4 regions of the Lelliottia jeotgali genome follow, and region 1 is predicted to be linked to each of the others. Evidence: predicted binding sites of a transcription regulator. Region 1 holds the regulator's gene; each other region holds the start of a gene.
The links. The regulator Fur, encoded in region 1, represses iron uptake genes when iron is present. The targets are predictions, from matches to a motif close to ATAATAATGAGAACNACTATCAA.

Region 1 (2,203 bases):
AGTCCCGCGTGATAGCTGTTTCCGCAGACTTCCCTGTTCTGCTATGATTGCCCTTATCCGTGGACAAATTGCGCCACCATACCATTAAGTTTCAAGAGGTTATTTCACTCATGGCAATCATCGGCATTTTTTTCGGCAGCGATACCGGTAATACCGAAAACATCGCAAAAAACATTCAAAAACAGCTTGGTAAAGACGTTGCCGACGTGCATGACATTGCTAAGAGCAGCAAGGAAGATCTCGAAGGCTACGATATTCTGCTGCTCGGCATTCCGACCTGGTACTACGGCGAAGCGCAGTGTGACTGGGATGATTTCTTCCCGACGCTGGAAGAAGTCGATTTCAACGGCAAGCTCGTGGCCCTGTTTGGCTGCGGCGACCAGGAAGACTACGCGGAATACTTCTGTGATGCGCTGGGGACTATTCGCGACATCATTGAACCACGCGGTGCCGCGATCGTCGGCCACTGGCCAACGGCGGGCTATCATTTCGAAGCCTCTAAAGGCCTGGCGGACGACGATCACTTTGTCGGACTGGCGATTGACGAAGACCGTCAGCCAGAATTGACCGCAGAGCGCGTCGACAAGTGGGTAAAACAGATCCGCGAAGAACTGCACCTCGACGATATTCTGAACGCCTGATCAAATCTGTGAGGCATGGCGATTTACGCCATGCCTCATTGATAGATAATTCCAATCAAAATAATTGCTACAAATTTTTAACTTTTGTGTTCATACCTGTACAATGTCCCAGGGTTACAGTGGATGCCATCGAACAAGTTTGTTGGTGATACCACGTTTTTATAAGCATACTTTGCTTGAGACTTGCAGTTTTCATTTAGGCATGGCAGTTCTATAATGAGACGCATTATCCCAACTGCATTTTCTTTCATTTCCTCTAAAGAAGTGAACCGTTTAGCAACAGGACAGATTCCGCATGACTGACAACAATACCGCATTAAAGAAGGCTGGCCTGAAAGTGACGCTTCCTCGTTTAAAAATCCTGGAAGTTCTGCAAGGACCGGACAACCATCACGTCAGTGCGGAAGACTTATACAAACGTCTGATCGACATGGGCGAAGAGATTGGACTGGCGACCGTATACCGCGTTCTGAACCAGTTTGATGACGCCGGAATTGTCACCCGCCACAATTTTGAAGGCGGTAAATCCGTTTTCGAACTGACGCAGCAGCATCACCACGATCACCTGATTTGCCTCGACTGCGGCAAGGTGATTGAGTTTAGCGATGACTCTATCGAAGCACGTCAGCGTGAAATCGCCACTCGTCATGGCATCCGTCTGACCAACCATAGCCTGTATCTGTATGGTCACTGTGCTGAAGGCGATTGCCGCGAAAACGAGCACGCTCACGATACAAAATAATCGTGTTTTCATACTCTGAGCCAACCTGACGGTTGGCTTTTTTTTGCCTGAAATAAATGCAAAAACGCCCGGCGAGCTTTCGCTGCCGGGCGTTAATCAACGCGAATTACTGCGCGTTATTGTTGCGAATCTCCTGCCAGAGCTGACCGCAATCGGCTTTCACCGCTTCGCCATTACCCGTCTTACGCGCCTGGATACAGGCCTGGTAATCCATCACGCGGACGTTTTCCTGCGTGGCGAACTGCTCATGTGCCTTTTCTTTCTTCAGTACCGTCAACACGCTCTGACAGGCCTGGATTTTTTCCGGCGAGCCTTCAGCGGTATTGATACAGGTGCTGTAAGCCTCTTTGAGACGAGAATCTTCTTTCGGGGCCTGAGGCTGAGCGCACGCAGCCAGTCCTGATGCCAGTACTGCGACAATGACTAATTTCTTCAACATGTCGGTCTCCATTCCGGCGGGAATGTCCCGCCGGACAGTTCATCAGAAGATGGTAAATGGCGCGATAACCATGAATTTCACGTCACGCTCATCCTGGAAGATGTTGCCGTAACCGCCTGCATAGCTTGGAATGTCGGAATGGTTGTCATACTGCGTGAAGTGCAGTTTGAACATAGTGCCTTTAGCGCGACCGTCCTGCAGGGTGTACATCGCATCGAGACTGTAAGAAGACTCTTTCAGACGATAGTTAGGATCGTAGTAAGCGTCTGGCGTCGCCATGTCACCCGGCTTCGCATCCCATGCGTAAGCGTAGGAAGCACCCACTGCCCAGCCCGGAAGATTCCAGTTTTTCAGGTCATACATCGCACCGAAGAAGAGTGC
Region 2 (2,203 bases), on a different contig from region 1:
TTGTCCGGCATTTTGGCCTTACAAAAATAGGAAGGATGCATCGGCGCGTTAATACGAAAATACTCCCGGCGCTGCACAAACCACAGGCTGTCCGGCAGTGGGGTAATAAAGGCCGGGAGATCGAGATAATCACCTTGTTCCACCAGAGGCAGCACAAATTCAACCTTTGCCCCTTTGGTTTCCGCCATCACAGAGATATTTTTCGCCCGCAGTATTGCCCGGTTTTCGTACTCCTGGCTGCCAAAGTCAATGACCAGGCGTTCTGGAGTAGCCTCAAGGATCTTGCTGATAAACTGATTTGTAGCCCAACTTATGCGCAGAGGGACTTCGCCCTTGTGCAGGTCGCGTAATACACCTAATACAGCCAGCGGATTTTGCTTCAGGAACTGCTCACTGTAATTACTCACGCCGAATGGCTCCTCGATTGTCTGACGGACTGTCCCTGAAGTATCGGCAATGGCGAGCGGAACTTAATACAAACCGGTGATTTTTTTTCAAAAATGAGAGGTAATTAAGTCGGTGAGAAAAAAACGCTTTTAACGCGGTGACCTATACTTAAGTCACTTGCGCGAAACATTTTCAGCGCATGCATTTCATCTGCAAGAGGGCATCGCTATGGGTATCATCGCCTGGATTGTCTTTGGTCTTATCGCCGGCGTTATCGCAAAATTCATTATGCCGGGACGTGATGGTGGCGGCTTTATTCTGACCTGTGTGCTTGGGGTTGTGGGTGCAGTTGTCGGCGGCTGGCTGGCGACCATGTTTGGCGTCGGTGGCAGCGTTAGCGGCTTTAATCTGCACAGTTTCCTGGTAGCTGTGGTGGGCGCGATCGTTGTGCTGGCGATATTCCGCTTACTCAGACGGGCATAAACACCGAAACGGCTCTCATCGCGAGGGCCGTTTTTTTTGCCCTCATATTGCTTTGTTAATCGAAATGAGAATAATTGTCGTTCTTTATATCATCTAATAATAAGACGACACTATGAACACCTCGCGTTTTGCAGTATGTGCTTTGGCAGGAGCCGTTACACTGGCGTTGCAAACCTGTGCGTTTGCGGAAGAGTCAACCCTTGTAGTCACCGGAGCAGAACAGGACAGCCTGCTTCCAGAGTGGACCAACAGCGCCACCAAATCAGCGGTGGCCGAAAGTAAAACCCCGCAGGTCATCAACACCATTTCCGCCACCGAGATCGAACAGCGTCACGCCAGTTCGGTCAATGAAATCCTGCGCTATGCGCCGGGTGTGTCGACGGAAGTGCGCGGCAACACCTCTTATATGAGTGAATATAAAATTCGCGGTTTCACCGTTGAGCAGGAGTATTACAACGGACTGCAACTGCCCTACAACGTCACTGGAAACACCAAAGCGCGCATCGACCCGCTGCTAATTGAGAGCGTCGATATTTTGAAAGGTCCGGCCTCCGTGCTCTACGGCGGCGGCTCGCCGGGCGGGCTGGTGAATATTCAGGGCAAAAAGCCGCAAAAAGCGGCGAAGACGGAAGTGGGTTTCAATACCGGGACGCGTAATCTGAAAGAGGGGACTCTCGACTCTACCGGGCAAATCGCCGACAGCGACTGGAACTACCGCCTGCTGGGTAAAGCGACGGAGGGCGACGACCAGCCGCATACCACGCGCACAGAAAACTATCTGGTGGCCCCGTCCGTCACCTGGCAGCCCGATAATAAAACGCGCCTGACGATTGACGCGCTGGCGCAAAATTCCCCAAGCCTGACGCCATCTAACCCGCTGCCGCTCTCTTATCTGCGTTCCAAATACGCCGATCGACGCGACTACGCGGGCGACGAGTGGAGCGGATTCAAACAGCGTCAGTGGATGCTGGGCTACAGCTTTGAACATCAGTTTGACAGCGGCTGGGGCTTCAATCAAAAAGCGCGTTATTTTGATGTGGACACCCATCAGCGCAGCATCTACTCCACTGGCCCGGGCGCCCAGGTCTATGAACTGAACCGTTTTGCCTACACCACCGATGAAGATCTGCAAAGTGTTAATATCGATAACCAGGTTACCAAAACGCTGGAACTGGGCGACTGGAAACATCATCTGCTGGCCGGGTTTGACTACCAGAAACTGAACTCGCACTTCCACTATCGCTATGCGTCGAACACGCCGGGCATCGATATGCGCGACCCGGACTACTCACAGGTTAACGACGGTTCGCTCGGTCTGTATACCGCGCAGAAA
Region 3 (2,203 bases), on a different contig from region 1:
AAGCTGCAAATCCTTGCCGATGAGTATCTTCCGGTCGATGAGATGGGCATTCCGTTTGAAGGGCTGAAGGCCGTTACGGGTACCAGCTTTGATTTCCGCAGCGCGAAAACCGTCGCCCAAGATTTCCTGAGTGACGATCACCAGCGCAAAGTCAAAGGCTACGACCATGCCTTCCTGCTACAAGCGAAGGGTGATGTGACTCAGCCTGCCGCACAGGTCTGGTCCGCCGATGAAAAGCTGCAAATGAATGTGTATACCACTGCGCCTGCGCTGCAGTTCTATTCCGGGAACTATCTCGGCGGCACGCCTGCTCGTGAGGAAGGTGATTACAGCGACTGGCAGGGAATGGCGCTGGAAAGCGAGTTTCTGCCGGACAGCCCGAACCATACCGAGTGGCCGCAGCCTGACTGCGTGCTCCGTCCGGGCCAGGAGTATGTGAGCGTGACTGAATATCAGTTTATTGCGCGCTGACACAATGTCAGGTGGCGCTTCGCTTACCTGACCTACGGTTTACGCAGGCCGCGTCATCCGGAAAATAACACTACGGCCCTCGTCCTGAGGGCTTTTTTTTTGCCCGTCTTGCTGAAAATAGCGCCGATCGCAGACAAAATCATAACCCTCAATTCACAAGCATCTTACACTGAGACACTATTTTCGCTATGGTTAGGGTTAAGCGTTGCCGCCTGAGCGATCACGGCAATATAATGAGAATTGTTATCATTCTAATGGTTCTTTTGAGGAGAGAGATATGGCTGTAACTAAGCTGGTTCTGGTGCGCCACGGCGAAAGCCAGTGGAATAACGAAAACCGTTTCACCGGTTGGTATGATGTTGATCTGTCTGAGAAAGGCGTCAGCGAAGCAAAAGCTGCAGGTAAACTGCTGAAAGATGAAGGCTTCAGCTTCGATTTTGCTTATACCTCTGTGCTGAAACGTGCCATCCACACTCTGTGGAACGTGCTGGACGAACTGGACCAGGCATGGCTGCCGGTTGAGAAATCCTGGAAACTGAACGAGCGTCACTACGGTGCGCTGCAGGGTCTGAACAAAGCCGAAACCGCTGAGAAGTACGGTGACGAGCAGGTTAAGCAATGGCGTCGTGGTTTTGCAGTGACTCCACCAGAACTGACTAAAGATGATGAGCGTTACCCAGGCCACGATCCGCGTTACGCGAAACTGACCGATGCAGAGCTGCCGCAGACTGAAAGCCTGGCGCTGACCATCGATCGCGTTGTGCCTTACTGGAACGACACCATTCTGCCACGCATCAAAAGCGGTGAGCGCGTGATCGTTGCGGCTCACGGTAACTCCCTGCGTGCGCTGGTGAAATACCTGGATAAAATGGGCGAAGACGAAATCCTCGAACTGAACATCCCAACGGGCGTGCCGCTGGTGTATGAGTTCGATGAAAACTTCAACCCAATCAAACGTTACTACCTGGGCAACGCTGACGAAATCGCAGCGAAAGCGGCGGCAGTAGCTAACCAGGGTAAAGCGAAGTAATTTTTCGCCAGACATAAAAAAAGCGTGGAGCAATCCACGCTTTTTTATTGCCTGCAAAAGGGTTACGCGCGGCGCGCTTTTACCGCATTCGCCAGCTGACGCAGGATCGCGTCGGTATCTTCCCAACCAATGCAGGCATCGGTAACGCTCTTACCGTATACCAGCGGCTCTCCGCTCTCCAGGTTCTGATTGCCTTCCACCAGATGGCTTTCAATCATCACGCCGATCACAGCTTTCTCGCCGTTTACCAGCTGCTGGCACACGTCCGCACCCACTTCCATCTGCTTTTTAAACTGCTTGCTGGAGTTGGCATGGCTGAAATCGATCATCACGTTCGGTGACAGACCGGCTTTTTCGAGGCCCGATTTCACTTCGGCGACGTGTTTTGCGCTGTAGTTTGGTTCTTTACCGCCACGCAGAATGATATGGCAGTCACCGTTCCCGCTGGTATTCACGATAGCCGAGTGGCCCCATTTGGTCACAGACAGGAAGCAGTGCGGCGCACCAGCGGCATTGATTGCATCAATGGCCACTTTCATGGTCCCGTCGGTGCCGTTTTTGAACCCGACCGGGCAAGACAGGCCGGATGCCAGCTCGCGGTGAACCTGAGATTCCGTGGTACGCGCACCAATCGCGCCCCAGCTCATCAAATCAGCCAGGTATTGCGGGGTGATCATATCCAAAAACTCGCCCGCTGCCGGT
Region 4 (2,203 bases), on a different contig from region 1:
TTTGTGGATGATCACTTCCACCACCGCCGCGTGCAGCTGATAGCTGTCGCGCACAGGCGCAGAACAGCCCTCGATATAGCTCACGTAGCTACCTTCGTCCGCGACCAGAATGGTGCGCTCGAACTGACCGGTTTTCTCAGCGTTGATACGGAAATAGGTCGAGAGCTCCATCGGACAACGCACGCCTTTGGGCACGTAGATGAAGGTCCCGTCGGAGGCGACCGCCGCGTTCAGCGCCGCAAAGAAGTTGTCGTTGCTTGGGACCACGGTACCGATGTATTTCTTCACCAGTTCCGGGTGATCGTGAATGGCTTCGCCAAAGGAGCAGAAAATGATCCCCTGTTCGGCCAGCTTGCCACGATAAGTCGTCGCGACAGAAACGGAGTCAAAAATGGCGTCCACAGCCACTTCACGCCCTTCTCGCACCGGCACGCCGAGCTGCTCAAAGGCCTCTTCGACCTCTTTGCTCAGGAAGGTGTTAGCCCCAGTTTGCTGCACCGCGCCAGGTTGGGAGGCGCAAGTATCGTCACAGCTGCCGCAGGATGGCGCGGAGTAGTAGCTGTAATCCTGATAGTTAAGCTTATCGTAATGGGCTTTCAGCCAGTGCGGTTCTTCCATCTCCAGCCACGCGCGAAACGCGCTCAGGCGGAACTCGAGCATCCACTCCGGCTCGTTACGTTTGGCCGAAATCGCGCGTACCACATCTTCGTTGATGCCCTTCGCCAGTTCGTCCGTTTGCAGCTGGGTGAAGAAGCCCTCTTTATAGTTGAGGTGCCCGCCACTCCAGGTATTCACATCGTCAGTTGCTTCAGTATTACGAGACATAGTACCGCCTATACCCCAAAGCTTTCGCCGCAGCCGCATTCATTCTGCGCTTTTGGGTTATTGAATTTGAATAACTGGTTTAAGCCTTCGCGCACGTAATCGACTTCAGTGCCATCGATAAACGGCATCGCCTGCAGCGCAACGAACAGCTTAGCGCCGTCGGTTTCGAAGACCAGATCGTCTTTTTCGGGCACGCTGACCGTATCCAGTACATAGCCGAATCCGGCACAGCCAGTCTGTTTAACACCTAAACGCAAACCCACAATGTCCGGTTTTTTCGCTATCAGCTCGTGAATATGCGCCGCTGCCGTTGGCGTCAGCGTCAAACCACGCCAGGCGAAATCAGCGGGATTAAAGGTTTCTGAATGCAATTCCATAGGTCCACCTCATCTATTAAGCCACCAGGGGCATTACACCATGTTAGTGATAACGATTATCACTTCAACCCCCTGATAGCAGGGGCTTTCACCTAAATCGCCCTTTTTGGCTACTTTTATTAAGCATAGACCCTACTACGCAGGCCATTAGGCTATGTCAAAATTGTTTAATTAATTGATGTCTAAAGCATTTATCCAGCATATTTCGCATTTTTTGCGCAAGGGGAAAATATGCATCGGGAATACCTATTTATTTAATCGGTTGGAAATTTCCAGGAAAACACCGAATCGTCAGCGCTCAGGCGTACAGCGACTAGACTTTATGGGGACACCAAAAGGAGATAACCATGTCATCACAAGACCTTCAAAACGAAGCCGATCGCCTGGCGAAAAAAGCCCTGAATAAAGCTGATGAAGTTGCGGGTGAAGCGCAATACCAGTTTGGCGATGTGGTCGATTCGCCGAAGCATCAGTTGAAAGGTGCGGCACGTAAATACGCAGCGCAGGCATCCGATGTTGCGTCAGAAGTTTCGGACAGAGTCCGCGATAACCCGTTGACCGGGCTGATGGCAGCGGGTGCGATTGGATTGATTATTGGTTTACTGGTAGGCCGAAAATAAGTCAATTAAGTCAGGCCCGAAAGGGCCTTCTCTGCATCAGCGGGACGGTTAGCCTTCGATGAAAGAGACGGAGAAACCTTGTTCTCGCCAGTGGTCTAACTGTTCCTGCTGACGTCTTGACGGCGCAAGGCCGGTCCAGACAAAGAGTTTTTGACCGGGGAACAGCTCCGGTTTTGGCGAGTCAATCGGCTCCGCCATCACATCAATATGCCATCCCTGCTGCGACAAACGCCCTGCTTCGAGCCACAAACGTGTGCGATCATCCGTATCCCAGCCGATCAGCAATGCTTCTTTGCCCGGCTTTTTGCGCGCGTCGGCCAGAAGCATGGCGATGAAATCAATCAGCACGCCGTCCAACAGGCTGGACATATGGCGGGCGGT

Region 2: the regulator Fur is predicted to act here: its motif matches at 941-963, upstream of JBO43_RS03100 (TonB-dependent siderophore receptor).
Region 3: the regulator Fur is predicted to act here: its motif matches at 705-727, upstream of gpmA (2,3-diphosphoglycerate-dependent phosphoglycerate mutase).
Region 4: the regulator Fur is predicted to act here: its motif matches at 1,243-1,265, upstream of sufA (Fe-S cluster assembly scaffold SufA).

The regions. Positions count from the first base shown of each region.
Region 1 covers NZ_JAENMQ010000004.1:3,848-6,050, forward strand. Annotated here, with positions in the region: gene fldA (flavodoxin FldA) at 111-641, shown strand; gene fur (ferric iron uptake transcriptional regulator) at 937-1,383, shown strand; gene chiQ (ChiQ/YbfN family lipoprotein) at 1,490-1,819, opposite strand; gene chiP (chitoporin ChiP) at 1,865-2,203, opposite strand, start outside.
Region 2 covers NZ_JAENMQ010000001.1:639,758-641,960, reverse strand. Annotated here, with positions in the region: gene ycgR (flagellar brake protein YcgR) at 1-407, opposite strand, end outside; gene JBO43_RS03105 (GlsB/YeaQ/YmgE family stress response membrane protein) at 616-870, shown strand; gene JBO43_RS03100 (TonB-dependent siderophore receptor) at 983-2,203, shown strand, end outside.
Region 3 covers NZ_JAENMQ010000010.1:58,902-61,104, reverse strand. Annotated here, with positions in the region: gene galM (galactose-1-epimerase) at 1-471, shown strand, start outside; gene gpmA (2,3-diphosphoglycerate-dependent phosphoglycerate mutase) at 749-1,501, shown strand; gene aroG (3-deoxy-7-phosphoheptulonate synthase AroG) at 1,564-2,203, opposite strand, start outside.
Region 4 covers NZ_JAENMQ010000003.1:19,920-22,122, forward strand. Annotated here, with positions in the region: gene sufB (Fe-S cluster assembly protein SufB) at 1-825, opposite strand, end outside; gene sufA (Fe-S cluster assembly scaffold SufA) at 834-1,202, opposite strand; gene JBO43_RS08895 (ElaB/YgaM/YqjD family protein) at 1,550-1,822, shown strand; gene JBO43_RS08900 (MerR family transcriptional regulator) at 1,871-2,203, opposite strand, start outside.